Regions from separate parts of the Streptomyces sp. NPDC104761 genome, predicted to be linked through region 2. Evidence: riboswitches for the same ligand, from Rfam matches in the RefSeq annotation. Region 2 holds a riboswitch; the other holds the start of a gene.
What was found. A riboswitch is a leader RNA that binds a small molecule or an ion and turns the genes downstream of it on or off. The one in region 2 is predicted to bind ZMP and ZTP.
Positions count from the first base shown of each region.

Region 1 (13,926 bases), on a different contig from region 2:
CATTCCCTCGGCGCCCAGCCAGTGCTGGACCAGGAACGTGCCGTGGAAGCCGATGAACAGGGTCCAGAAGGTGATCCTGCCGAGGCGCTCGTCGAGCATCTTTCCGGTGAACTTGGGCCACCAGAAGTGGAATCCGGCGAACATCGCGAAGACGACCGTACCGAAGACCACGTAGTGGAAGTGGGCGACGACGAAGTACGAGTCGGAGACGTGGAAGTCGATCGGCGGGGACGCGAGCATCACGCCGGTCAGGCCGCCGAAGACGAACGTCACCAGGAAGCCCATGGTCCACAGCATGGGCGTCTCGAAGGACAGCGAGCCCTGCCACATCGTGCCGATCCAGTTGAAGAACTTCACTCCCGTCGGGACGGCGATCAGGAAGGTCATGAAGGAGAAGAAGGGGAGGAGGACACCACCGGTGACGTACATGTGGTGGGCCCACACGGTCACGGACAGACCGGCGATCGAGATGGTCGCGGCCACCAGACCCATGTAGCCGAACATCGGCTTGCGGGAGAAGACCGGGATGACCTCGCTGATGATGCCGAAGAACGGCAGCGCGATGATGTAGACCTCCGGGTGGCCGAAGAACCAGAACAGGTGCTGCCAGAGCAGTGCCCCGCCGTTGGCCGCGTCGAAGACGTGGGCGCCGAACTTGCGGTCCGCCTCCAGGGCGAACAGGGCCGCGGCCAGGACGGGGAAGGCGAGCAGGACCAGGACGGCGGTGAGGAGAACGTTCCAGACGAAGATCGGCATCCGGAACATGGTCATGCCGGGGGCGCGCATGCAGATGATCGTGGTGATGAAGTTGACCGCGCCGAGGATGGTGCCGAAGCCGGAGAAGGCCAGACCCATGATCCACATGTCGGCGCCGATCCCCGGGGTGCGGACCGAGTCCGAGAGCGGGGCGTAGGCGAACCAGCCGAAGTCCGCCGCGCCCTGCGGGGTGAGGAAGCCGCCCACCGCGATGGTGGAGCCGAGCAGGTACAGCCAGTAGGCCAGCATGTTCAGGCGGGGGAAGGCCACGTCCGGGGCGCCGATCTGGAGCGGCATGATCCAGTTCGCGAATCCGGCGAACAGCGGGGTCGCGAACATCAGCAGCATGATCGTGCCGTGCATCGTGAACGCCTGGTTGAACTGCTCGTTCGACATGATCTGCAGACCGGGGCGAGCGAGCTCGGCACGCATCAGCAGCGCCATCACACCGCCGATCAGGAAGAACGAGAACGCCGTGACCAGGTACAGCGTCCCGATCGTCTTGTGATCCGTGGTCGTCAGCCACTTGAGGTTCCTCATGCCCCGCCTGTGTCCGGCCTGTGCCCACCGGTCACACTTGACGGATGCGACGAGCGTCACGGAGCGGGGTGTGACGCTCGGGGAGGTGCCGGACAAGAACGGGACATGAGCAACGACGAGATCTTCGCCGCTGCCTATCGCGAGCACTACTGGGCGGTCAGCCGCTATGTCGCGCGGCGACTGGACGGGCGGGCCGGCGAGGTGGAGGAAGTGGTGGCGGAGGTGTTCACGGTGGCCTGGCGCCGGCGCGCCGACCTGCCGGCGGTCCCGCTGCCCTGGCTGTACGGCGTGGCACGCAACTGCCTCGCCAACGCGGTACGCGGATACGGGCGCCGGCGCCGGCTGCTGGACCGGCTGGGCAACGACCAGACCGCCCACGCACGGCACATCGTGGCCGCCCCGGACAGCGAGCACCCCGGCGCCTGGGTGCACGACGCGCTGGCCAGGCTGTCGCCGGCCGACCAGGAGGTGCTGCGGCTGGCCGCCTGGGAGGAGCTCGCGGCCGACGAGATCGCGGTCGTCCTGGGCTGCGGCGGCCGGGCGGCGGCCATGCGGCTGCACCGCGCCCGCCACCGGCTCAGAGCCGAGATCGACCGAATGCGCCCACCCGCCGCCGAGGCCCTTTCCGAGGAACACCGCCATGGCTGACGAACTCGACCTGCTGCGCGCCGCCGACCCGGTGCCCGCCGACGGCCCCCACTTCGGCGACGGCCCCCTGGACCACACCGCCGAACGGCACCTCGGCCGGCTCCTGTCCGACACCCGCCCCGGCCGCCGGACCTGGGCCCGGCCCCGCCTGCTGTGGGGGCTGACCGCGGCCGCCGTCGTGACGGCCACCACGCTGACCTTGCTGCTCGGCGGACCCTCGGGCGCCCCGGCCGTCGCCGCACCCCGGCCGCTGACCGTCCACGCCCACTCCACCGCCGTACCGCTCGCCCAGGTCGCGCGACTCGCCGCCGTGGCCGCCACGGACGGCTCCCCGGCGCTGCTCCGGGGCACCCATGTGCAGTCCTGGAGCCTGGCCATGAGTGACGACGGCCCGCCCGTCACCCTGCCCGAGGAGCGTGTGGTGCGGTGGCGGGCGGACGGCACGCACACCGAGGTGGTCGTGGCGACGGACCCGGACCACGCGGGCCGGCCCGTCCTGACCGACGCGGGCCGGGTCGAGGACGGCCATGTGCTCAGCCGGCGGACGTTCCCGCCGATGTGGGGCGACGCCCCGCCCCTGTCCACACCCCCGCACGACCCCGCGAAGCTCCGCGCGTACCTCACCGACCTGATCCACGGCGACACCCTTGCCACGCCCGGACTCCTCGACGCCACAGCGGAGTTGCTGGACAACTGGACGCTCGGGGCGCGCGAGTCGGCGGCCCTGGCCGATCTGCTCGCCCACGCGAAGGGGCTGCGGCCCGCCGGCCAGGTCACCGACCGGCTGGGCCGCACCGGGCAGGCCTACGTCTTCGACGAGGGCAACGGCGGACGGCGGATGCTGATCCTGGACCCGGCCACCGGCGCCGTACTCGGCCTGGAGACCACCTTCACCCGGGACGACCCCGAGTACGGCGTGCGGGCCGGGGACGTCATGGAGTACCGCGCCTGGCTGCGCTGACCCTCACGCCCCGAGCTGCCGGGCGGCCGCCGCCACCGTCTGCTCCAGCAGCACGGCGATCGTCATCGGGCCGACCCCGCCCGGCACCGGCGTGATCAGCGAGGCCCGCTCGACGGCGGTGTCGAAGTCGACGTCGCCGACGTTGCCCTCGTTGTAGCCGGCGTCGAGCACGACCGCGCCCGGCTTGAGGTCCCGGCCCCCGATCAGCCGGGGCCGGCCGACGGCCGCGACCACGATGTCCGCCTCACGGACGACCGCCGACAGGTCCCGGGTGCGGGAGTGGCAGTAGGTGACGGTGGCGTCTCGCGCGAGCAGCAGCATGCCGGCCGGCTTGCCCAGGATCGCGCTGCGGCCCACGACCACCGCCCGCTTCCCGGCCGGGTCGACGTCGTACGCGTCGAGCAGGCGCAGCATGCCGCCGGGGGTGCAGGAGACGAAGCCCGGCAGGCCGAAGCTCATCGTCGCGAACGACGCGAAGGTCACGCCGTCCACGTCCTTCTCCGGCGCGATCGCCTCGAACGCGGCCCGCTCGTCGACGTGTTCGCCGACCGGGTGCTGGAGCAGGATGCCGTGTACCGCCGGGTCGGCCGACAACTCCCGGAGCCTGCCGACGAGTTCGGCGGTGGTCGTGGTGGCGGGCAGGGCCACGTGGCGGGAGGCGATGCCCGCCTTGCGACTGCGGTTCTGCTTCATCCGGACGTAGGTGACGGAGGCGGGGTCCTCGCCGACCAGCACGGTCGCCAGACACGGCGTGACACCGGTTCGTGCGGTGAGATCGGCGGCCTGCTGCGCGGCCTTCTCGACGATCCGGCGGGCGACGGCGGTTCCGTCCATGAGACGGGCCTGGGTCATGCGGCACTCCTGAGCTGGTTCGACCTTGATCGCCCAGGCGCACGGCAACGACAGTGCGGGCCGCTCCCCGGTGGTGCTCCACCTCAGCGCCAGTCACGGCCCGCCTTCAGGGTAGCCGAGACGTTCGGCGTTTCCGGCGGCAGTGCGTCGTCCGCAGGAGCGCCCGCAGCAGCGCCGTGCACGCGCGAGGCCGCGGGCGGCGGGCGGCGGGCGTGCCCCAGCGTCGCCCGCGCCGAAAAGGTCCAGGTCGGCCACGGGCTGACCTGGACCCTCCCAGTCCTGGCGACTACTCGTCCCATGCCTGGATCATGATCTGTTCGGCGATCTTGCCGTCGCGCAGCGTGATCATCGACTCGGCGAGCACCCGGACCCCGTCCGCGTACTCGCAGGACTCGCTGTAGGCGGCCTTGTCGCCCTGGACGATGCACTGGTCCAGGGTGTGCGTCATGTCGCGGCTGTAGACGTCGTCCAGCATCGCGGCGATGTCCTGGCGGCCGTGCAGGACCTTGGGGTGGCTGGGCTGGGTGTTGCGGTCGATGATGCGGATCTCCGCGTCGTCCGCGTAGAGCGCCAGAAGACTGTTCCCGGTGTTCCCCTCTATCGCCCGGCGCAGCGTGGCAGTGTCGAACGTGGAACCGGTCGCGGTGCCCATGGTGACCTCCTGCGGGAGCCCGCGACCCGATGCGGAGCGGGCCGCGCGAGCCCCTCACATCGAGCGTCCCGCGCGCCGCCCGGCTCGGCAAGCGCAGGCCGCGCGCTCCGCCTTGCGGGTGAGGCCAACCGGCTGCCCGTGTCCGGCCCGGTGCCGGGGCCGTTGCTGAGGACATGATCTCAACACGACGTATCGTCGCCGCCGTCGGCCTTGCCGTCGGGGTCACCGGCCTCGCCGCGCCGCTGGCGAACGCGGCCGACGCGGGCGCGCAGCACCCCGGCAAGCTCACCGCGCTCGGTGTGCTGGACTCGGTCTCCCGCAGCGACATCCCGGCCGAGTACCGGGGCAAGATGCCGAAGGTCTCGGAGCAGGTCCAGGGGCTGAACGGACTCCACAAGCTCGGCGAACTGCACCAGGTCACCGACCTGGCCGCGCCCGCCACGGGGCTGCTGCCGGGCATCGAGGCCTGACCGCGCCGCACACCGAGGGCCGTCCCGGCAGGGGCGGCCCTTCCGGTTCCTCGTCCTCAGTGCTCCGAGGCCAGGAACTGCGTCGCCGCCAGCTCCGCGTACAGCGGGTCCGCCGCCACCAGCTCCCGGTGCGTGCCCACCGCACGGACCCGGCCCGCGTCCATGACGACGATCCGGTCCGCCATGGTCACCGTCGACAGCCGGTGCGCGACCACCAGCACCGTGGTCGACCGTGCCACGTCGGCGACGGTGTCCCGGAGCGCCGCCTCGTTCACCGCGTCCAGCTGCGAGGTGGCCTCGTCCAGCAGCAGCAGCCGGGGCCTGCGCAGCAACGCCCTGGCGATCGCGACCCGTTGGCGCTCCCCGCCGGACAGCTTGGTGCCGCGATGGCCGACCAGGGTCTGCAGCCCCTGCGGCAGCCGGGCCACCAGGCCGTCGAGCCGGGTCGTCTTCAGCACCCGCGCGACCGCGTCCTCGTCCGCCTCCGGGTTGCCGAGGAGCAGGTTGTCCTTCAGCGAGCCCGACAGCACCGGGGCGTCCTGCTCGACGTACCCGATGGCCGAACGCAGCAGCGGCAGTTCCCAGTCGGCGACCGGACGGCCGTCCACGGCGATCGTGCCGGACTCGGGGTCGTAGAACCGCTCGATCAGTGAGAAGACGGTGGTCTTGCCCGCCCCGGACGGTCCGACGAACGCCGTCATGCCCCGCGCGGGGACGTCGAAGCTGACACCGTGGTGGACGTACGGCAGGTCGTCCGCGTAGCGGAAGCGTACGTCGGTGAAGGCGACCGTGGCCGGTTCGGTGCCGGTGGCCGGCAACTCGGCGGGCCGGGACACGGGTTCGGCGGGCAGCCGCAGCGCCTCCTGGATCCGGGCGAGCGCGCCGGCGCCGGTCTGGTACTGGGTGATCGCCCCGACGACCTGCTGGATCGGCTGCATCAGATAGAAGACGTAGAGCAGGAACGCCACCAGCGTGCCCACCCCGATCGCACCGGTCGCCACCCGCGCCCCGCCCACCGCGAGCACGGTGATGAACGCCAGTTGCATCGCGAGCCCCGCCGTGTTCCCCGCGGCGGCCGACCACTTGGCGGCCCGCACGCTCTGCCGCCAGGACTCCTCGGCGGCCTCGTGCAGGGCGCGTTCCTCCCGGTGTTCGGCGCCGGACGCCTTCACCGTGCGCAGCGCGCCCAGGACCCGCTCCAGCGAGGCCCCCATCACTCCGACCGCGTCCTGTGCCCGGCGGCTCGCCCGGTTGATGCGCGGCACGATCGTGCCCAGCACGGTGCCCGCCAGGGCGATCACGACGAGGGTGACGGCAAGCAGCACGGGATCGACCACCCCCATCATCACCACGGTGGCGACCAGGGTGAGACCGCCGGTGCCCAGCGCGACCAGCGAGTCCGTGGTGACCTCGCGCAGCAGGGTGGTGTCCGAGGTGATCCGCGCCATCAGGTCGCCGGGCTCGGTCCGGTCCACGGCGGTGATCCGGAGCCTGAGCAGATACGACGACAGGGTGCGCCGCGCCCCGAGCACCACCGACTCCGCGGTGCGCCGCAGGACGTACGAACCCAGTGCGCCCACCCCGGCGTTGGCGACCACGAGACCCGCCATCGCGAGCAACTCGCCCGTGATGGAACGGTCGTGGGACAGGTCGTCGATCAACCCCCGGGCCACCAGCGGCAGCAGCAGCCCGGTCGCACCCGTCACCAGGGAGAGCAGCGCACCGGCCAGCAGGGCCCGGCGGTGCGGCCGGACGTAGGAGAGCAGCAGCCGGAACACGGGCTCACCGGGCTGTCCCGTCGGAAGTGCGTCAGCGGCGGTCACGGTGCTCCTCGTCCCGGCGGCGGGCGGCGCCCTCCGACGCCCCCAGGCTACGACGGCCGCTCCCGGTACCGGGGCCCGGTCAGCCACGGGCGGAACCGAGCCTCGCCAGGGTCGCGTCGAGGTCGGCCGGACGCGGCCTGTTGTGAGGCAGCTTCGACAGGACCGCGGCCATCCCGCAGGTGTCGGTGAGCGCCGAGAACACCAGGCCGCCCGCGACCCCCGCCGACAGCAGCAGCCCGGCCGGATGCAGGAGCCCGAGGCCCAGGCCCGCGAGGACGGCGGATCCGGCGGTGAACCGCACTTGGCGCTCCATGGCCCAGGTCGCAGGGGAACCGCCCTGTGGCCGGTGCAGTTCGTGACCGCGCTCGGCCCAGCCGCGGGTGCCGCCGGTGAGGGTGGCGGCCGGGATGCCGTGCTCGGCGAGGACCGCCCGGGCACGCTCGGCCCGCGCGCCCGAGGCACAGACCAGGAGGAGCCCGCCGTCCGCCGTGCGGAGCGCGGGCAGGGCCCGGTGCAGGGTGTCCAGGGGGATGTTGTGGGCGCCGGGCACATGGCCGGTGGCGTACTCGCCGGGTGTGCGGACGTCGACGACGGTCAGCTCCGGCAGGCGGGCGAGGGCCTGGGCGGGCGTGAGATCCGGGTCCGGGGGAGCAGAGGTCATGGCGGGTGCGATCCTTCCTTGCAGTGATGAGCGACGGGGTCGCCCGAGGGGCGGGTAACATACCCCTACGGGTATGTGAGGAGTGGTGGTCGTGGAGCTTCAGTTCGAGGGCGACGAGCTCAAGTCGGTGCTGAACCGGCTGCGCCGGGCGCAGGGGCAGATCTCCGGCGTGATCAAGATGATCGAGGAGGGCCGCGACTGCGAGGACGTGGTCACTCAGCTCGCCGCCGCCTCGCGAGCCCTGGACCGGGCGGGCTTCGCGATCATCGCGACCGGGCTGCAGCAGTGCATCGTCGACCCCGCCCGGAGCGGGGCGGACGGTGAGACGACCGCGCAGATGAAGGCGCGGCTGGAGAAGCTGTTCCTGTCGCTGGCTTGAGCCGTTCGGGGAAGTGCCGCGCTGTTCCGTCTGCCGGCTGCGGCGCCGTCGTGGCTGGTCGCGCAGTTCCTCCCCCAGCCTTCGGCCGGGGGTACCCCCAGCGCCCCTTCAGGGCGCTGTCGCTGGGCGCGTCAACGGACGGCGTCGGCCAGCATGAAGGCGGCCACCGCGAGCAGCGCGCAGGCGAAGAGCCGCTGGAGGGTGCCCGCGGAGAGCCGGGCCGCGAGCCGCCTGCCGTCCCAGGCGCCGAGGATCGCGGCCCCGGCGAAGGGGCCCACGGCCGGCCAGTCGACGTCCGCCGCCGAACCGGCACGCGCCGCCAGCGCGGTGAGCGAGTTGATCGTGATGACCAGCAGGCTCGTGCCGACCGCTGCGCGCATCCGCAGCCCCACGACGTTCACCAGGGACGGCACGGCGAGGAAGCCGCCGCCCACCCCGAGCACCCCGGTCACCGCGCCGAGCCCGGCGCCCGCCCCGGCCACCCGGGACGCCCGAGCCGGTACCGGCGGTGCCGCGGCCGGGGCGGGCGGGGCGGGCGCCGGCCGGAGCATGCGCACCGCCGCCACGGCGGCGAGCACCGCGAACGCCCCGGTCAGCAGCGGCGCCGGAAGCTGCCGGGAGACCGCCCCGCCGACCGCCGCGGGCACGATCCCGGCCGCCGCGAACACCGCACCGGCCCGCCAGCGCACCGCGCCCTGCCGGGCGTGCGCGCCGAGTGCGGTGGCCGAGGTGACGGTGACGACGACCAGGCTCGCGGTGGTGGCCGCGGCCGGGGGGAAGCCGAGCAGATAGATCAACGCCGGTACGGCCAGCACGCTGCCGCCACCGCCCAGGGCCCCGAGTGCCAGCCCGGTGACGGCCCCGGCGCCGAGGGCGAGCAGGAGCGCGCTCATCCGGCGCTGCCCTCGGCGGTCACCGCGAGCCCCGCCGCCCGCCAGGCGGTCATCCCGCCCACGACGTCCACCGCGTCCAGCCCACGGGCGGTCAGCAGCGCCGCCGCCTCCCGCGAGCGCCGTCCCGAGCGGCAGATCACGACGAGCGGGCGGTCCGCCACGGCCGGCGGCAGCGGAGCCCCGGCCGCCAGCCCGGACAGCGGGGCGTGCACGGCCCCCGGCGCGTGTCCGGCCGCCCACGCGTCGGCCTCGCGGACGTCCAGCAGAACGGCGTCCGCGTCCGTGCGCTCCCGTGCCTCGGCCGGGGTGAGCCGGGCCATCGGCAGCCCGGCCGCCCGCGCCGCCGCGAACCCGTCGTCCACGGCCACCACGTCGCGCCCGGCCGCGTCGAGGAGGGAGGCGGCGACGGCGGCCCGCATCCCGCCCGCGCAGTGCACCCACACCGTGCCGCCCGGTATCTCGCCCAGCCGCTCCCGCACCTGGTGCAGGGGGATGTGGAACGAACCCCGTATGTGGCCGTCGGCCCGCTCCGTGTCCCGGCGCACGTCCAGGACGACGACGTCCTCCGGGCCGCGCGCGGCCAGCTCCGCGAAGGTGGCCCGGGGGAAGGAGCGGGGCCGCTCGCCCGCGCGCAGCCAGGCCTCCGGTGCGCCGGTGGCCGCCGCGGCCGGGCGGTCGATTCCGACGCGGGTCAGCTCGCGCTGGGCGGCGGCGAGCTGGGCTGCCGACTCGGCGAGCAGCGTGACCGGCCGGCCCCAGGGCAGCAGCCAGGCCAGATAGGTGGCGAGCCGGCCGTCGGCCTCGAAGTTCAGGGTGCCCGGGACATGTCCCGCCGCGAACGCCACCCGGGTGCGCAGGTCCACCACCCACTCCCCGGCGGCCAGCCGCGCCGCGATCTCCGCAGCGTCCGCCCGGCCCGGCGGCGTCAGGTCGACGGGGGCCGGGCCACCGGAGTTCAGCGGGCCCATGTGGACGTAGTACGCGGGGACGTCGTCGAGCCCGGCCAGCAGCTCGGCGACGAACGTGTCGACGTCCTTGACCAGCGCCTCGTTCACCGCCCGTTCCCGCCCGACGGTGGTGGCCGAGCCGGACGCGTCCCCGGCCGAGCAGAAGCTGCCGAAGCCGTGCGTCGGCAGCACGGCCGTCTCGTCCGGCAGCTCGGCGGCCAGCCGGTGCGCCGAGGCGTGCTGGGCCCGCGCCAGCTCGCCGGTGAGCCGGGGCTCCACCAGGTCGGGCCTGCCGACCGTGCCGATCAGCAGCGAACCGCCGGTGAAGACGGCCACCGCGCGGCCGCCCTCCTCCAGCACGTACGACGTGTGGTGCGGGGTGTGCCCCGGGGTGGCCAGCGCGCGCAGCGCAAGGCCCGCCTCGATCTCCAGCACGTCTCCGTCGGCCACCGGCACCCGCTCGTACGCCACCCGCGCCCCGGTCGGCACCACGTACGCGGCCCCGGTCAGCCGGGCCAGCTCCAGGCCGCCGGAGACGTAGTCGTTGTGCACGTGCGTCTCCACGACCTGGGTGAGCCGCACCCCGCGCAGGGCGACGGCCGACAGCACCCGGTCGACGTCACGGGGCGGATCGACCGCGACGGCGCCGTGCGCCCCGCCCGCCAGATAACTGCGGTTGCCCAGCCCGGGCACCTCGATGGTGTCGACGAAGGACACGGCAGCACACTCCTCTCCTCGATCCCCGGGCGAATTACCCCCGGGGGTATGCAGGCCACCGTAGCAGAGGTACCCCCGGGGGTATGTGGCGGAGAGGGTGGCCACACGAACGGCGGCGGTGCGGGACGATCCGCGTCGATCGATGCGTGCCGTCGCTGATCGTTCCCGCGTAGGGTCGGAGGACAGCACGTCAGCAGAGCGACGAAAGGGCAGGTCCATGGCGCAGGAAGTACGCGGCGTGATCGCACCGGGCAAGGACGAGCCCGTGCGGGTCGAGACGATCGTGGTGCCCGACCCTGGGCCGGGCGAGGCCGTCGTACAGGTGCAGGCCTGCGGGGTCTGTCACACCGACCTGCACTACAAACAGGGCGGCATCACCGACGAGTTCCCCTTCCTGCTCGGCCACGAGGCCGCCGGGGTGGTGGAGTCGGTCGGCGCGGGCGTCACGGACGTCGCGCCCGGTGACTTCGTGATCCTCAACTGGCGTGCCGTGTGCGGCCAGTGCCGGGCCTGTCTGCGCGGGCGGCCCTGGTACTGCTTCAACACCCACAACGCCAAGCAGAAGATGACCCTCGCCGCGACCGGCCAGGAGCTCTCCCCGGCCCTCGGTATCGGCGCCTTCGCCGAGAAGACGCTGGTCGCCGCCGGGCAGTGCACCAAGGTCGACCCGGCCGTCTCCCCGGCGGTCGCCGGTCTGCTCGGCTGCGGGGTGATGGCGGGCATCGGCGCCGCGATCAACACCGGCAATGTCGGCCGGGGCGACTCGGTCGCCGTGATCGGCTGCGGCGGGGTCGGCGACGCGGCGATCGCCGGGTCGAACCTGGCGGGCGCCGCGAAGATCATCGCCGTCGACATCGACGACCGGAAGCTGGACAAGGCCCGCTCCCTGGGCGCCACCCACACCGTCAACTCGCGCGAGACCGACCCCGTCGAGGCCATCCGCGGCCTGACCGGCGGCTTCGGCGCCGACGTCGTCATCGAGGCGGTCGGCCGCCCGGAGACGTACCAGCAGGCCTTCTACGCCCGCGACCTCGCCGGCACCGTCGTCCTGGTCGGCGTGCCCACCCCCGAGATGAAGCTGGAGCTGCCGCTCCTGGACGTCTTCGGCCGCGGTGGCGCCCTGAAGTCCAGCTGGTACGGCGACTGCCTGCCCTCCCGGGACTTCCCCATGCTCATCGACCTGCACCTGCAGGGGCGGCTGCCGCTGGACGCCTTCGTCACCGAGACCATCCAGCTCGACGAGGTGGAGAAGGCGTTCGAGCGGATGCACGGCGGCGACGTGCTGCGTTCGGTGGTGGTGCTGTGATGACCACCCGCATCGAACGCCTCGTCACCTCCGGGCAGTTCACCCTCGACGGCGGCACCTGGGACGTCGACAACAACGTCTGGATCGTCGGCGACGAACGCGAGGTGATCGTCATCGACGCCGCCCACGACGCCCGGGCCATCGCCGAGGCCGTCGACGACCGCGTCCTGAAGGCGATCGTCTGCACCCACGCCCACAACGACCACATCGACGCGGCCCCCGCCCTCGCGGACCTCACCGGCGCGAAGATCTGGCTGCACCCCGACGACCTGCCGCTGTGGAAGCTCACCCACCCCGACCGCGACCCCGACAACCACCTGTCCGACGGGCTGGTCATCGAGGCCGCGGGCGCCGACCTGACCGTCCTGCACACACCGGGCCACGCGCCCGGCGCGGTCTGCCTCCACGACCCCGGCCTGGGCGTCGTCTTCACCGGCGACACCCTCTTCCAGGGCGGCCCCGGCGCGACCGGGCGGTCCTACTCCCACTTCCCGACGATCATCGACTCCATCCGGGACAAGCTCCTCACCCTCCCGCCGGAGACGAAGGTCCTGACCGGACACGGCGACCCGACCACCATCGGCGCCGAGGCGCCGCACCTGGCGGAGTGGATCGCCCGGGGGCACTGACCCGTACGTGACGTCGGCTTCCGCGGAAGGCCCGCCGCCGGCCACCGCGGAACCGCCATCGCGGAACCGCTACTGTCGAACCCCACCGCCGAACCGGCACGCCCCTCAGCCGCCGGACGCCGGCCGGGTGGGCCAGAGCGCCGGGTGCCCCGGAGGCAGCGCGAGGTCCTTGCGTACGGCGGTGTAGTAGCGCTCCCGGCAGGCCCGCTGCCGCGCCAGCAGGTCCTGCCAGGCGTCCGGGTCGACCGTGCCGGAGCGCATGAACCGTTCCATCGCCATCACCGCGGTCACCCACTCCCGTGCCTGCTCCACCACCTCCCGGCTGCCCAGCATGATCAGCGCCTCCCCGGCCGGATCACGGCCGTCGGTGGCCGCCGCAAGCTGCGGCTCGGCCTCGGCCGGGGAGATCGGGTGCGGATGCGGGTCGTTGCCGAGGTGGGCGGCTACGCGGTAGGTGAGGTTCACCGTTTTCTTCAGGGCCCGCGCGTACTCGCTGTACACCGCAAGCCGCCGCTCCTCCCAGCGCGCCTCCTGCTCCCGCCGGAACCGTGCCCGGTCGCCCCGCACCACCGCGAGATACGAACCGAGCGCGCCGATCACGACGCCTATCAGAGCCGGGAGTTGCTGCAGGAACGCGGTCATGTGCGCACGGTATCTGTCCTGTTGATCGCGCGCCCCGTACGGTCGTCGTCATGACCGGACCGACTCGCTTTGCCGGACACGGAGTTCTCGTCACGGGCGCCGCCCGCGGCATCGGCGCGGCCGTCGCCCGCCGGCTGGCCGAGGAGGGCGCGCGGGTGCTGGCGACCGACCGGGACCTGCCCGAGGCGGAGCGGACGGCGGCCGCGCTGCGCGAACAGGGCCTTGCGGTCGAGGCGTTCGCCTGTGACGTCGCCGACCGGGACTCGGTGGAGGCGGCGGTCGAGCGCGCCGTCGGCGTCCTCGGATCGCTCGACGTCCTGGTGAACTGCGCCGCGCACTGCACCCCGGACCTGCCCCTCTTCGAGGACCAGCCGGACGACGCGTGGGCCCTCGACCTCGACATCACGCTCACCGGCGTCCACCGCTGCTGTCGCGCCGCCCTCCCGCATCTCGCCGCCTCCGGCCGGGGCGCGATCGTCAGCATCGGCTCGGTGAACGCCCGCGCCGACTTCGGCAACCACGCCTACAGCGCCGCCAAGGCCGGCCTCGGCTCGCTGACCCGTACCCTCGCCGGGCACGCGGCCGCGCGCGGGGTCCGGGTCAACCTGGTGGAGCCGGGCACGGTCCGCACCTCGGCCTGGGCGGGCCGGGACGACGAACTCGACGCCGTCCGCTCGCTGTACCCGCTCGGCCGGGTGGGCGAGCCCGAGGACGTCGCCGCGGCTGTCGCCTTCCTCGCCTCCCGCGACGCCGCCTGGATCACCGGCACCACCCTGAGCGTCGACGGCGGACTCACCGCCGTGCACGGCGGCTTCCACGCGGCCCTGCGACCGCACCGGGAGGCCCGGCTCGGCTCGGAGCGCGGCTGAGGCGGTCGCGACGGCGGCCGGCACCCGCCGGGTGGCGTCCTCGGCGGTCCGCCCGGTGCTGAACACGTTGCTGTGGCGCGGTCCACTTCCGGGTAAGGGGACCGGTGTCCACCCGGGCGGCCGCGGCGGCTAAGTTAACCGTTTCGTCACAGCCCGACCCGGCCTACAACCAATGCCGTGC
Region 1 covers NZ_JBVJNZ010000001.1:829,005-842,930, forward strand. The annotation lists gene ctaD (aa3-type cytochrome oxidase subunit I) at 1-1,296, opposite strand, end outside; gene ACZ63F_RS03820 (RNA polymerase sigma factor) at 1,402-1,944, shown strand; gene ACZ63F_RS03825 (CU044_5270 family protein) at 1,937-2,905, shown strand; gene ACZ63F_RS03830 (bifunctional 5,10-methylenetetrahydrofolate dehydrogenase/5,10-methenyltetrahydrofolate cyclohydrolase) at 2,909-3,757, opposite strand; ZMP/ZTP riboswitch at 3,782-3,864, opposite strand; gene ACZ63F_RS03835 (nuclear transport factor 2 family protein) at 4,044-4,409, opposite strand; gene ACZ63F_RS03840 (hypothetical protein) at 4,583-4,879, shown strand; gene ACZ63F_RS03845 (ABC transporter ATP-binding protein) at 4,936-6,702, opposite strand; gene ACZ63F_RS03850 (rhodanese-like domain-containing protein) at 6,782-7,363, opposite strand; gene ACZ63F_RS03855 (metal-sensitive transcriptional regulator) at 7,455-7,742, shown strand; gene ACZ63F_RS03860 (sulfite exporter TauE/SafE family protein) at 7,874-8,635, opposite strand; gene ACZ63F_RS03865 (rhodanese-like domain-containing protein) at 8,632-8,955, opposite strand; partial or broken gene ACZ63F_RS03870 (MBL fold metallo-hydrolase) at 8,953-10,299, opposite strand; gene ACZ63F_RS03875 (S-(hydroxymethyl)mycothiol dehydrogenase) at 10,517-11,605, shown strand; gene ACZ63F_RS03880 (MBL fold metallo-hydrolase) at 11,605-12,234, shown strand; gene ACZ63F_RS03885 (hypothetical protein) at 12,340-12,876, opposite strand; gene ACZ63F_RS03890 (SDR family NAD(P)-dependent oxidoreductase) at 12,927-13,745, shown strand.
Region 1: it holds a riboswitch for ZMP and ZTP, as region 2 does, so the genes downstream of both, ACZ63F_RS03830 (bifunctional 5,10-methylenetetrahydrofolate dehydrogenase/5,10-methenyltetrahydrofolate cyclohydrolase) here and ACZ63F_RS15615 (glycine hydroxymethyltransferase) in region 2, are expected to answer to the same signal.

Region 2 (13,926 bases):
AGGCGGACCACCGTCGTGCAGCAGCGGACGACCGACACCCTCGCCCACACGGGCGCGGCCAGCCCCTGGGCACCGGCCGCCGTGAGCCTGGCCTCCCTGGCGGCCGGCGCGGTGCTCTACCGGCGCTTCCGCCCCGGGACGGGCAGTTCGTCGTACGTCTGAGTGGTCCGGCGAAGTCCGCTGCGGTTCGGTGGCGCCCCGAAGGGACGCGCGTCCAGTGACCGCAGGGCCAGCCGCAGCAGGCCCGGTCCGAACGTGACGCGGGTGGCCCCGAGTTCGCCGAGTTCGGCGGGCGAGGGGCCGTCGCCGTCCACGCGGGCGTACACGTTCAGCGGGCCCTCGACGCCGGTGCGCAGCAGGGGGAGTACGGCGGTGGGGGCGTGGATCGGGTAGACGCAGTCGGCGCCCGCCGCCACGTACAGCGCGGCCCGCTCGACGGCCTGGTCCGGATCACCGGTGCCGTGGGCGAAGGTGTCGACACGGGCATTGAGGAACAGCCGGTCACCGGCGGCCGAGCGGACCTCGGCCAGCCACTCGGCGTGCTCGTGCGGGTCCTTGAGGACGTCCCCGCTGGAGTCCTCCAGGTTGCAGCCGACGGCCCCGGCCTCCAGCAGGCGCTCGACCAGTTCCTCCGGCGCCAGCCCGTAGCCGTCCTCCACGTCCGCCGACACCGGTACGTCCACGGCCCGCGCGATCCGCGCCACCGCCGCGAACATCTCCGCCGCGGGGGTGGCGCCGTCCGCGTACCCCAGACTCGCCGCCACCCCGGCACTCGGCGTCGCCAGCGCCGGGAACCCGGCCGCCGCCAGGGCCCGGGCGCTCGCCGCGTCCCACGGGCCGGCCAGGACCAGGGGATCACCGGCCGGGCGCCCGTGGTGCAGCGCCCGGAAGACCTCGGCCTTGCTCACCCGTGCTGTCCCGGCGTGTAGTGCCCGGGAACCATGCGGGTCGTCACGGCGAACCGGTTCCAGGAGTTGATCACGATGATCGAGGCGATCAGCTGCGTCAGCTGCACCTCGTCGAAGTGCTTGGCGGCCCGCTCGTAGACCTCGTCGGGCACGAAACCTTCGGTCAGCACCGTGACGGCCTCGGTCAGCTCGATCGCGGCGAGCTCCTGCTCGGTGTAGAAGTGCTTCGACTCCTCCCACGCGCTGAGCTGAACGATGCGCGCGATGCTCTCGCCCGCCGCGAGCGCGTCCTTGGTGTGCATGTCGAGACAGTACGCACAGTGGTTGAGCTGCGAGGCGCGGATCTTCACCAGCTCGAACAGCTTGGCGTCCAGACCCCTGCGGGCCGCCCCGTCCAGACGGACCATCGCCTTGTAGACCTCGGGCGCGTGCTGTGCCCAGGCGAGGCGGGGGGTGTGCTCGGGGGCGTACTCGGCGTTTTCCTGATGGCTCATGGTGCCGACACTAGGTGCCAGGCAGCCCAGGGGTATGGTCCATTTCCATGGAGAAGACATGGGCCACTTCACCACCCAGGCCCGCTTCGCCCGCCCGGCCCGCGCGGACCGCCCTGGGCATCGACCTCCACCTGGAGCCTGCCGCCGGTCCGGGCCTGCGCCGGGGCCTGACCGACGCGCTGCGCGAGGCCGTGCGCAGCGGCCGGCTGCTCCCCGGCACCCGGTTGCCCTCCTCCCGCACCCTCGCCGCCGACCTGGCCATCGCCCGCAACACCGTCGCCGACGCCTACGCCGACCTGGTCGCCGAGGGCTGGCTCACCGCCCGGCAGGGCTCCGGCACCCGGGTCGCGAGGGGCGTGGCGCCGGTGCGGCAGGCGGCGACCCCCGCGGGTACGGCTGCCCACCGGCCCGCCTACGACCTGCGCGCCGGCTTCCCCGACGTCTCCGCCTTCCCGCGCGCCGAGTGGCTGAAGGCCGCCCGCCGCGCCCTCACGGCCGCCCCCAACGAGGCCTTCGGCTACGGCGACCCCCGAGGCCGCCCCGAACTGCGCACCGCGCTCGCCGCCTACCTCGCCCGCGCCCGGGGCGTGCGCGCCGACCCCGAACGGATCGTGATCTGCGCCGGGTTCTCGCACGGCCTGAGCCTGCTCGGCGGCATGCTGCGGGCCCGCGGGGCGGACACGGTCGCCGTGGAGCCGTACGGCCTCGACGAGCACTGGCAGCTGCTCACCGCGGCCGGACTCCGCCAGGTCCCGCTGCCCTTCGACGGACTCGGCACGGACACCACGAAGCTGGCCAAGGGCCCGGCCGCGGTGCTGCTGACGCCCTCGCACCAGTTCCCGATGGGCGTGCCGCTGCACCACGACCGGCGGGCGGCCGTCGTGGACTGGGCGCGGCGCACCGGCGGCCTGGTCCTGGAGGACGACTACGACGGCGAGTTCCGCTACGACCGCCGGCCCGTCGGCGCCCTCCAGGGCCTCGCCCCCGACGAGGTGGTCTACCTGGGCACCGCCAGCAAGTCCCTGGCGCCCGGGTTGCGGCTGGCCTGGCTGGTGCTGCCCCCGTCGGTGGCCGGGGAGGTGACGGCGGTCAAGGGAGGCGTCGACACCTGCAGTGCACCGGAGCAGCTGACCCTGGCCGAGTTCATCACCTCCGGCGCCTACGACCGGCACGTCCGCGCCGCCCGCTCCCGCTACCGGCGCCGCCGCGACGCCCTGGTCACGGCCCTCGCCGAGCGCGCCCCGGCGATCCGGGTCACCGGCATCGCGGCGGGCCTGCACGCCGTGCTGCGGCTGCCGTCCGGCACCCGGGACCGGGTGATCCGGGCCGCCGAGGACCGCGGCCTCGCCGTCGAGAGCCTCACCCCGCGCCACCGCCACCCCGACGCGGCCGTCGTACCCCCCGACGCCCTCGTTCTCGGCTACGGCACCCCGCCCGACCACGCCTGGTCGGGCGCGCTGGACACCCTGTGCACGGTGCTGTCCGACCCCGGTGTGACCGGCGCCGCCTGAGTTCCCCGGATCCGGATGGACACGTGATTCCCGGCCCGGCAGAACGATGCCGGGCAGATCCTGTTCCGCGTTTCGGCTGCGGGTGGGTGGGGGCTGGTCGCGCAGTTCCCCGAGCCCCTGGAGGGGCTCTGTCGGCGCCGGCGTGCGCCTTTGGGCCGAGCCGCTTCCGCCGATCCGCCCGTTCCGGCCGTCCGTGTAACCTGTCTGGTGCGTCGATTCGGTTAGGAGGGATGGCGGTGGCCGACAGGGAAGAGCAGGACGCGCTGCTGCTGGAGCTCCTCAACAGCACGCCGGTCGTCAACGGGGTCGTCCAGGATCTGCTGGCGGACCCGGAGGCGGCACGGTCCTGGCAGCGGGCGCACGGCGGCAGCGGGACCGCGGCCGAGCTCCGCGGCCTCGTGGCCGCCCGCGACGCTCTTCAGGAGGTGGTGCGCGGCAACCTGCCCGCCACCTCACTGGCCCCGCTCCTGGACGGCGTCACCTCCCGCCCGCACCTCTCGCCGGCGGGCGTGTCGTGGCAGCTGGACGCCCCCGCGGAACGGCGGATGGCCGCGGAGGCGGTCATGGCGTGGAGCGGCGTACAGCAGACGCTGCCGGGCCGGCTGCGGCCGTGCGCCAACCCGGAGTGCCGGCTGTTCCTCATCGACCGCAGCAGGACCAACAAGGCCCGCTGGTGCTCGATGGCCGTGTGCGGCAACCGGATGAAGGCGCGCCGCCACTACCAGCGCACCCGCGACGCCGTGCCGGACTGACGGCGGGCGTCCGCGGGCAGAAGGCCGGGGCGGAAGGCCGGGGCGGAAGGCCGGTGCGGAAGGCCGGGGACGGCGGCCTCACCGCTCCTCGGCCGTGACCGGCGCCTCCCCGAACCGGCCCAGGGCCAGCGCCCCCGCCACGGCCACCGCGAAACCGAGCACCGCGAGCCAGGTCAGCCCTTCCCGGGTGCGGTCCCCGAGCCACACCACCCCGACCGCCGCCGGACCGATCGTCTCCCCGATGACCATGCCGGCCGTCGCCGTGGTCACCGAGCCGCGCTGCAGCGCCGAGGTCAGCAGCATGAAGGCGCCGCCGCCCCCGACCAGCAGCGCATAGGTCGCGGGGTTGGTGAACAGCCCGGCCGGCCGCAGCGTGTCGATCAGCCGCACCGACACCTCCACCACGCCGAACCCGAACCCCGCCCCGAGGCCGAGGACCAGCGCCCGCCCCCGCCCGGTCAGCCGCCCGCCGGCCAGGCCGAGCAGCAGCACCCCCACCGCGGTCCCGAGCATCACCCACTTCAACGCCGTGGACCCGGCCCGGTCGCCCTCCGGGCCCGACGCCAGCCCCAGCATCGCGAGCCCCGCGCACACCACCCCCACCGCGGCCCACTCCACCCCGCTCAGCCGCACCCGCAGCAGCCGCGCCGCGACCACCGCGGTCACCGCGAGCGACGAGGCCAGGGCCGCGCTGACCGCGTAGATGGGGAGCGCCCGCAGCGCCAGGATCTGGAACACGAAGCCGAGCCCGTCGAGCCCCAGCCCGACGACGTACCGCCACTGCCGCACCGCCCGCAGCAGCAGCGCGGCCTCCCCGCCGGCGCCGTCACCGGCCGCCCGCGCGGCCATCGCCTGCAGGACCGTCGCCGTACCGAAGCAGATCGCGGCCGCCAGGGCACACACCATTCCGAAGAGCACAGAGGGACTGTAGGGGAGGCGGCCTGCGGTGATCGGGCGGAAAGGTAAGAACGAGCGGGTCCGGGGCGATTCCGGACCCGCTCCTCGGGCGTCGTCCCGGACGTCAGCTCGCGCCGGCCAGCCAGGCGGTGGCGTTGAGGGCGAGGGCCGCGTTGGTGGCGCCGCTGTCGTTCCAGCCGTCGTACAGCGTGTTGCCGGACTGGCCGGTGCCGTCGTCGATCGGGGAGCTGTCGCCCCAGAACGCGACCCGCCCGCTGCCGAAGGTGCTGGTGGCGAAGAAGGCACCGGTGTTGCCTGAGTAGCCGCTTCGGTACACCAGGCCCTTGACCGCGGAGTTGTCCGAGGGCTTGAGCGTGGCCGTCGTCCCGTCGGCGATCAGGCTCTTGGTGACCGTGCCGAAGCCGCCGTGCAGCACCGGGTTGCTGCTGTCGCTGACGGCCTTCGGGTAGCCGGAGCTGATGTCCAGCGAGTCGATCGAGAAGCCGAACGGGTCGGTCGAGTCGACGCTGTTGTTGGTCATCAGATCGTTGAGGATCTCGACCGCGTCGTAGCCGTCGTTGTTGCGGTCGGCCCCGGTGTGGTCGGAGATCATGAACAGCCCGCCGCCGTTCTTCACGAAGTTCATGATCGCCGTCTTCTCGGCGGTGGTGAACCTGGTGTTGGGCTCGGGGAGCACCAGCGCGTCGAACTTGGACAGGTCGGTCGTCGACGAACCCCCGTACGTGAGGGCGCTCGTCGCGGTCTTCAGGCTGTAGTCGCCGGTCTTCTGCAGGGCGATGCCCCACGACGACAGCGCGCCGGTCCAGTCCTTGTCCGAGGACGGGGAGGAGTCCTGGGCGAGCGGGTCGGGCTTGCTGGTGGAGATGATCCAGTCCGCGTTGCCTGCCTCCTCGGCGTGGCCGTCGTCGAACAGGACCTTGTAGGTGGTGGCCGCGTGCGCGGGGGTCGCGGCGCCGGTGGCCTGGACGGCGGCACCGGCGGTGAGCAGGCCGAGCACGGTCAGAGCCGTGGTGAGGGTGCGGCGCGGTACGGCGAAGCCGGGCATCTGTCATTCCTCCATCGGTGGGGGGTGCGAGAGGGATGGCGGTGCGGGTGGTGCGTCACGAGTCGTTCTGCGCGCGTAGACTTCGAAGTTGATCGTTCACCTACGGGCAGCAGGACCGTACCGGCAGGACGTGGCGCGCCGACAGGGACCCGGCGACTTCACAGGTTTTTCTTACCTGTGCATGACAATCCGGCCCCGTCCGGTGGTGGCTCGAAACCGCTCGTCTAAGCTTTCGCCGGACTTCGCATCGCACGGGGGAGAACGAACATGGCGGACGCGCGCCGGCAACTGCGCTCGGGCACGGTCGTCCTCGGTGGCATGGGCCTGCTGGCCGCCGCCCTGACCTCCTGCTCCGCCGACCCCGACAAGCGCTGCGTCGACCGCGACAGCTACGCCGCGGCCAAGGGCTACCAGGTGGTCTCCGACAAGAACTGCACCTCGGCCAAGTCCGCCGTCGACGCGGGCTACTACTACGGCGGCAAGAAGAAGGGTGGCTGGGTCAGCGGCGGCTCCTTCACCAAGCCGCGCAGCGGTTCGGGTGGCTCCTCCGGCGGCGGCCACAGCGTCAAGCGGGGCGGCTTCGGCGGCGAGCACGGCAGCTCCGGCGGCTGACCGCGCCGTGGAACGCCGTACGACCGAACCCCGCCCCGGCTGGCAGCGCACCGTCGAGGAACAGGGTCTGATCTACCCCCTCACCCGCCACCCCGACGGCACCCTGCGCCCGTACTGGGACGAGAGCGCCTACTACGCCTTCACCCTCGACGAGGTGGAGGCGCTGGAGGGGACCGTCGAGGAACTGCACGCCATGTGCCTGGCGGCGGCGGACCGCATGGTCAAGGAGAACCGTTTCGCCGACCTGGGCATCACCGACCCGCGCGTCGCGGCGGCCGTCACCGAGTCCTGGCACCGCCGCGCCGAACTCCCCTCCCTGTACGGCCGCTTCGACCTGCGCTACGACGGCACCGGCCCGGCGAAGCTCCTGGAGTACAACGCCGACACCCCCACCTCCCTGGTGGAGGCCGCGTCGGCGCAGTGGTTCTGGATGGAGGACCGCTTCCCGGGCGCCGACCAGTGGAACAGCCTCCACGAACGCCTGGTCGCCGGCTGGCGGAAACAGGCCCCCCTCCTCCCGTCCGGCGCCCCGCTGCACTTCGCCCACTCGTCCGCCGACGAGCTCGGCGAGGACCTGATGACGGTCGCGTACCTCAAGGAGACGGCGGACCAGGCGGGCCTCGCCACCGACTGGATCCCCATGGAGGAGATCGGCTGGGACAGCCTCTCCGGCCGCTTCGTCGACAACCGGCTCCGGTTCATCCGCAGCTGCTTCAAGCTCTATCCGTGGGAGTGGCTCACCACCGACGCCTTCGCCGCCCACGTCCTCGACACCCTCGACAACGGCGGCGGCACCGGCACCACGATGTGGATCGAGCCCGCCTGGAAGATGCTGCTCAGCAACAAGGCCCTGCTGGCGGTCCTCTGGGAGCTGTACCCCGGCCACCCGAACCTCCTCCCGGCCTACCTCGACGGACCGAGGGAGCTGGCGGCCACCCGCGGATACGTCAGCAAGCCGCTGCTGGGCCGCGAGGGCGCGGGCGTCCGCGTCCACGCGCCGGGCGCGGAGCCCGTCGTCCGCGACGAGCCCTGCTGCTACCAGGAACTGGCCCCGCTCCCCGACTTCGACGGCAACCACGTGGTGCTGGGCGCCTGGGTGGTGGCGGAGGAGGCGGCGGGCCTGGGCATACGTGAGTCGCAGGGGTTGGTGACAGATGATTACGCCCGCTTCTTGCCGCACGTGATTCTGCCCGCGTGAGGGGCGCGGGGAACTGCGCGAACACCCCCACCGGCCGGCGGCCGAGTACGCACCGGTCCGCCCCCCCTACGCACTCAACACCCCCCACAACTGCTCCACCCCCCACTCCAGATCCTCCTCCGCCACCACCAGCGGCGGAGCCACCCGCACCGTCACCCCGTGCGTCTCCTTCACCAGCACCCCCCGCTCCATCAGCCGCTCCGCCACCGCCCGCCCCGAGCCCGCCTCCGGATGCACGTCCACCCCCGCCCACAGCCCCCGCCCCCGCACCGCCGTCACCCGTCCGCTCCCGGTCATCTCCGCCAGCCGGCGGTGCAGCAGGTCCCCCAGTTCGGCCGCCCGCTCCTGGAACTCCCCGGTCCGCAGCATCGCGATCACCTCCAGCGCCACCGCGCAGGCCAGCGGGTTGCCGCCGAAGGTGGACCCGTGCTCCCCGGGCCGGAACACCCCGAGCACCTCCGCGTTCGCCACCACCGCCGACACCGGCAGCACCCCGCCGCCCAGCGCCTTCCCGAGGACGTACACGTCCGGTACGACCCCCTCGTGCTCGCACGCGAACGTCCGCCCGGTCCGCCCCAGCCCGGACTGGATCTCGTCCGCGACGAACAGCACGTCCCGCTCGCGGGTCAGTTCCCGCACCCCGGCCAGGTAGCCCTCCGGCGGCACGATCACTCCCGACTCGCCCTGGATCGGCTCCAGCAGCACCGCGACCGTGTTCTCGGTCACCGCGGCCCGCATCGCGGTCAGGTCGCCGTACGGCACGATCTCGAAGCCCGGGGTGTACGGCCCGTAGTCCGCCCGTGCCTCCGGATCCGTGGAGAAGCTGATCACGGTCGTCGTACGGCCGTGGAAGTTCCCGCCCGCCACCACGACCTTCGCCGTCTGCGCCGGCACGCCCTTGACCCGGTACCCCCACTTCCGGGCGGTCTTCACCGCCGTCTCCACGGCCTCCGCGCCGGTGTTCATCGGCAGCACCGTCTCCATCCCGCACAGCTCGGCCAGCTCCGTGCAGAACGCTGCGAACCGGTCGTGGTGGAACGCCCGCGACGTCAGCGTCACCCGCTCCAGCTGCGCCTTCGCCGCCGCGACCAGGCGGGGGTGGCCGTGCCCGAAGTTCAGCGCCGAGTAGCCGGCCAGGAAGTCCAGGTACCGGCGCCCCTCGACGTCCGTCATCCAGGCGCCGTCGGCCGTGGCGATCACCACCGGAAGCGGGTCGTAGGTGTGCGCGCTGTGCGCGTCGGCGGCGGCGACGAGGGCTTCCGTAGTGGTCACGGCGACTCCAGGGAACGCGGCGGGATTGCCCCCTTTCCTACCCTCTGCCCCTGCCCGACTGGTGGACGCCACGGCCCTGTGGCCCGGCGTGCCCGGTAATGTGATCCGCGGGCCGTGACTGGCGCGCTGGGATGGGACCGACCATCGGGGAGCGGCCTGCGTCGTGACCGAGTGCCGTGCGCCTGGGCCGAACCGTGAATGCCGAAACGCCATGTCCGGAGGTCCCGAATGTCAGACAAGTCCGCGCCCCTGTCCACCGAGTCCACCGCCTACCGCGCCGCCCTGGACGTGATCCGCGCGGTCGAGCCGCGGGTCGCCGACGCCATCGGCCAGGAGGTCCACGACCAGCGCGAGATGCTCAAGCTGATCGCCTCCGAGAACTACGCCTCCCCGGCGACCCTGCTCGCGATGGGCAACTGGTTCAGCGACAAGTACGCCGAGGGCACGATCGGCCGCCGCTTCTACGCCGGCTGCCGCAACGTCGACACCGTCGAGGCGCTCGCCGCCGAGCACGCCCGCGAGCTGTTCGGCGCCCGGCACGCCTACGTCCAGCCGCACTCCGGCATCGACGCCAACCTGGTCGCCTTCTGGGCCGTCCTCGCCGACCGGGTCGAGGTCCCCTTCCTCGAAAAGACCGGCGCCCGCCAGGTCAACGACCTCTCCGAGGCGGACTGGGCCGAGCTGCGCCAGGCCTTCGGCAACCAGCGGATGCTCGGCATGTCCCTGGACGCGGGCGGCCACCTCACGCACGGCTTCCGCCCGAACATCTCGGGAAAGATGTTCGACCAGCGCTCCTACGGCACCGACCCGGCCACCGGCCTGATCGACTACGACGCGCTGCGCGCCCAGGCCCGCGACTTCAGGCCGCTGATCATCGTCGCCGGCTACTCGGCGTACCCCCGCCTGGTGAACTTCCGGATCATGCGGGAGATCGCCGACGAGGTCGGCGCCACGCTGATGGTCGACATGGCCCACTTCGCCGGTCTGGTCGCGGGCAAGGTCCTGACCGGCGACTTCGACCCGGTCCCGCACGCCCAGATCGTCACCACCACCACCCACAAGTCGCTGCGCGGCCCGCGCGGCGGCATGGTCCTGTGCGACGACTCCCTCAAGGACCAGGTCGACCGCGGCTGCCCGATGGTCCTCGGCGGCCCGCTCCCGCACGTCATGGCCGCCAAGGCCGTCGCCCTCGCCGAGGCCCGGCAGCCCGCCTTCCAGGACTACGCGCAGCGGATCGTCGACAACTCGCGCGCTCTGGCCGAGGGCCTGATGCGCCGGGGCGCCACCCTGGTCACCGGCGGCACCGACAACCACCTCAACCTGATCGACGTCGAGACGTCGTACGGCCTCACCGGCCGCCAGGCCGAGTCCGCCCTCCTCGACTCCGGCATCGTCACCAACCGCAACGCGATCCCCGCCGACCCGAACGGCGCCTGGTACACCTCCGGCATCCGCGTCGGCACCCCGGCCCTCACCACCCGCGGCCTCGGCACGGCGGAGATGGACGAGGTCGCGGGCCTGATCGACCGCGTCCTGACCACGACCGAGCCGGGCACGACGAAGTCCGGCGCGCCGAGCAAGGCCTCGCACGTCCTCGACGAGAAGGTCTCCACGGAGATCGCCCAGCGCGCGACGGACCTGGTCGCCGGCTTCCCGCTGTACCCGGAGATCGACCTGGGCTGATCGGCGCCGGTCAGGGGCAGCGCCCCTGAAAGGGGCGCGGGGAACTGCGCGACAAGCCCCCGCCGGGCCCGCAGTCCCCCGCGCTCCGAAACCACCCCCCACCGCCGGGCCGATCCCACCCTCGCCCTCTGAGAGAATGGTGAGCATGGCCTCTGACCGACCCCGCGTGCTCTCCGGCATCCAGCCCACCGCCGGCTCGTTCCACCTGGGCAACTACCTCGGCGCCGTCCGCCAGTGGGTGGCCCTCCAGGAGTCCCACGACGCCTTCTACATGGTCGTCGACCTGCACGCGATCACGGTCCCGCAGGACCCCGCCGACCTGCGCGCCAACACCCGGCTCGCCGCCGCCCAGCTGCTCGCGGCCGGCCTGGACCCGGACCGCTGCACCCTCTTCGTGCAGAGCCACGTCCCGGAGCACGCCCAGCTCGCCTGGGTCATGAACTGCCTCACCGGCTTCGGCGAGGCCAGCCGGATGACCCAGTTCAAGGACAAGGCCGCCAAGCAGGGCACCGACCGCGCGAGCGTCGGCCTGTTCACGTACCCCATCCTCCAGGTCGCGGACATCCTGCTCTACCAGGCCAACGAGGTCCCGGTCGGCGAGGACCAGCGTCAGCACGTCGAGCTCACCCGCGACCTCGCCGAGCGCTTCAACGGCCGGTTCGGCGAGACCTTCACCATCCCGAAGCCGTACATCCTCAAGGAGACGGCGAAGATCTACGACCTGCAGGACCCGGCGATCAAGATGAGCAAGTCGGCGTCCACGCCGAAGGGCCTCATCAACCTGCTCGACGACCCGAAGGCGACCGCGAAGAAGGTCAAGAGCGCGGTCACCGACACGGAGACCGTGATCCGCTACGACGCCGAGCACAAGCCGGGCGTCTCCAACCTGCTCACCATCCACTCCACCCTCACCGGCAGGTCGATCGCCGAACTCGAGCAGGAGTACGAGGGCAAGATGTACGGCGCGCTCAAGACGGACCTCGCCGAGATCATGGTCGACTTCGTCACCCCGTTCCGGGAGCGCACCCAGCAGTACCTGGACGACGCGGAGACCCTCGACTCGATCCTCGCCAAGGGTGCCGAGAAGGCGCGGGCCGTCGCGGCCGAGACCCTGGCCCAGGCCTACGACAGGGTCGGCTTCCTGCCCGCCAAGCACTGAGCGGGGCGAAGCGCTGCACATCACTTCGGCCACGGCTGCCCGGGAGGCGGCCGTGGCCGTACAGTCGAAGCCGGACGCCCGGGTACGAACCCGACATGTGTCCGCCCACCACGACCGACGGGAGATGACGTGGGGACCGTAACGATCGGCGTGTCGATCGCGGTCCCGGAGCCTCACGGCAGCCTGCTCCAGGAGCGGCGCGCGGGCTTCGGCGACGCCGCGGCCCACGGCATCCCCACGCACGTGACCCTGCTGCCGCCGACCGAGGTCGACGAAGGGGAGCTGGCCGCGGTTCAGGCACACCTCGGCGAGGTCGCCGCGGCGGGGCGGCCCTTCCCGATGCGGCTCTGCGGTACGGGGACGTTCCGGCCGCTGTCGCCGGTGGTCTATGTCAGGGTCGCCCAGGGGGCCGAGGAGTGTGCCTGGCTCCAGGCACGGGTGCGGGACGAGGCGGGACCCCTCGCCAGGGAACTGCAGTTCCCGTACCACCCTCATGTGACCGTCGCTCACGGGATCGACGAGGCCGCCATGGACCGGGCGTTCGCCGACCTGGCCGGTTACGAGGCCGAGTGGCCCTGTACCGGGTTCGCGTTGTACGAGCAGGGCGCGGACGGGGTGTGGCGGAAGCTGCGTGACTACGTGTTCGGGGGCGCTGTCGTGCCGCCTCAGGTGGGGCACGCGGAGCGGGGATCCATCCCCAGCCGGTAGCCCGCGGGCCGGAGTCAGACGGGCAGCCTGCGGAAGACCGACCGCGGCATGTGCCGCAGTGCCGACATCACCACGCGCAGCGTGCCCGGTACCCACACCACCTCCGAGCGCCTGCGCAGCCCCAGTTCGATCGCCGTCGCCACCGCCTGAGGGGTGGTGGCGAGCGGGGCTTCCGCCAGGCCCCGCGTCATCCTCGTGCGGACGAATCCGGGCCGTACGACCATCACGTGCACGCCAGTCCCGTGCAGCGCGTCGCCCAGTCCCTGCGTGAAGGCGTCCAGGCCCGCCTTGCTGGAGCCGTAGATGAAGTTGGCGCGGCGGGCGCGTTCGCCGGCGACGGAGGAGAGGACGACCAGGGAGCCGTGGCCCTGGGCCTGCAGGGCCCGTGCCGCGACCAGGCCCGCCGAGACGGCGCCCGTGTAGTTGGTCTGGGCGACGCGCACGGCGTTCACCGGATCGCGCTCGTCGGTGGCCTGGTCGCCGAGGATGCCGAAGGCGAGCAGGACCAGGTCGATGTCGCCGTTGGCGAAGACCTTGCCGAGAGCCGTCTCGTGGGACTCGGGGTCGAGCGCGTCGAAGGGGACGGTGTGGACGTCGGGGCCGAGGGCGCGCAGCTGCTCGGCGGCCTGTTCGAGGCCGGGGGAGGGGCGGCCGGCCAGCCAGACCGTGCGGGTGCGGCGGGCGATCAGCCGGCGCGCGGTGGCCAGCGCGATCTCCGACGTACCGCCGAGGACCAGCAGGGACTGGGGCATTCCGAAGGCGTCCTTCACGGCAACTCCTTGGGCTGGAGGAGGACTAGAGACCGAGACGGCGGGACAGGTCGGAGACGAGGACCCCGCGGGGGTCCAGCTCCGCGCGCAGGGCGCGGAAGTCGGCGAGCCGCGGGTACATCGCGGCGAGCAGGTCGGGACGGAGCCGGGCGTCCTTGGCGAGGTAGACGCGGCCGCCGGCGCCGGCGACCTCCTCGTCGAGTTCGTCGAGGAAGGCGCCGAGACCGGGCAGCCCGGCGGGGATGTCGAGGGCGAGGGTCCAGCCGGGCACGGGGAAGGAGAGCCAGCCGGGGTCGGCCTCGCCGAAGCGTTTGAGGACGGCCAGGAAGGACGGGCAGCGGCGCTCGGAGATCCGGGCCACGATCCGGTGCAGGGCGGCCTCCTGGCCGTGTCCGACGGCGAACTGGTACTGGACGAAGCCGGCCCGGCCGTAGACGCGGTTCCAGTGCGGTACGCCGTCCAGGGGGTGGAAGAACGCGGAGATGCGCTGGAGCTGGCCGACCCGGGCGCGGGGCGCCTTGCGGTACCAGAGCTCGTTGAAGACGCCGACGGTGGTGCGGCCGAGGAGGCCGTCGGGGAGGAAGGCCGGGGCGGGTGGCAGCTCGCGGGGGCGGAAGGCCAACGGGGCGCGCCCGGCGCGGCGGTTCCCGGCGAGCGCCTCCCTGGGCGCGTGGTCGCCGCGGGTGAGCACAGCGCGCCCGGTCGCCGCCCCGCGCGCGAGCAGGTCGATCCAGGCGACCGAGTAGCGGTAGCGGTGGTCGGTCCCGGTCAGGCGGGCCATCAGGTCGTCGAGGTCGGTGGCGCGTTCGGTGTCGACGGACATGTACGACGTCTCGACGGGGAGGAGGCGGACGGTCGCCGTGAGGATCACTCCGGTCAGACCCATGCCGCCGGCC
Region 2 covers NZ_JBVJNZ010000005.1:33,189-47,114, reverse strand. The annotation lists gene ACZ63F_RS15665 (chaplin) at 1-162, shown strand, start outside; gene ACZ63F_RS15660 (isocitrate lyase/PEP mutase family protein) at 117-908, opposite strand; gene ACZ63F_RS15655 (carboxymuconolactone decarboxylase family protein) at 905-1,402, opposite strand; gene pdxR (MocR-like pyridoxine biosynthesis transcription factor PdxR) at 1,450-2,913, shown strand; gene ACZ63F_RS15645 (CGNR zinc finger domain-containing protein) at 3,144-3,665, shown strand; gene ACZ63F_RS15640 (DMT family transporter) at 3,744-4,571, opposite strand; partial or broken gene ACZ63F_RS15635 (hydrolase) at 4,690-5,628, opposite strand; gene ACZ63F_RS15630 (hypothetical protein) at 5,896-6,240, shown strand; gene ACZ63F_RS15625 (glutathionylspermidine synthase family protein) at 6,248-7,438, shown strand; gene rocD (ornithine--oxo-acid transaminase) at 7,505-8,710, opposite strand; ZMP/ZTP riboswitch at 8,815-8,905, shown strand; gene ACZ63F_RS15615 (glycine hydroxymethyltransferase) at 8,939-10,393, shown strand; gene trpS (tryptophan--tRNA ligase) at 10,539-11,552, shown strand; gene ACZ63F_RS15605 (2'-5' RNA ligase family protein) at 11,682-12,260, shown strand; gene ACZ63F_RS15600 (decaprenylphospho-beta-D-erythro-pentofuranosid-2-ulose 2-reductase) at 12,275-13,030, opposite strand; gene ACZ63F_RS15595 (FAD-binding oxidoreductase) at 13,056-13,926, opposite strand, start outside.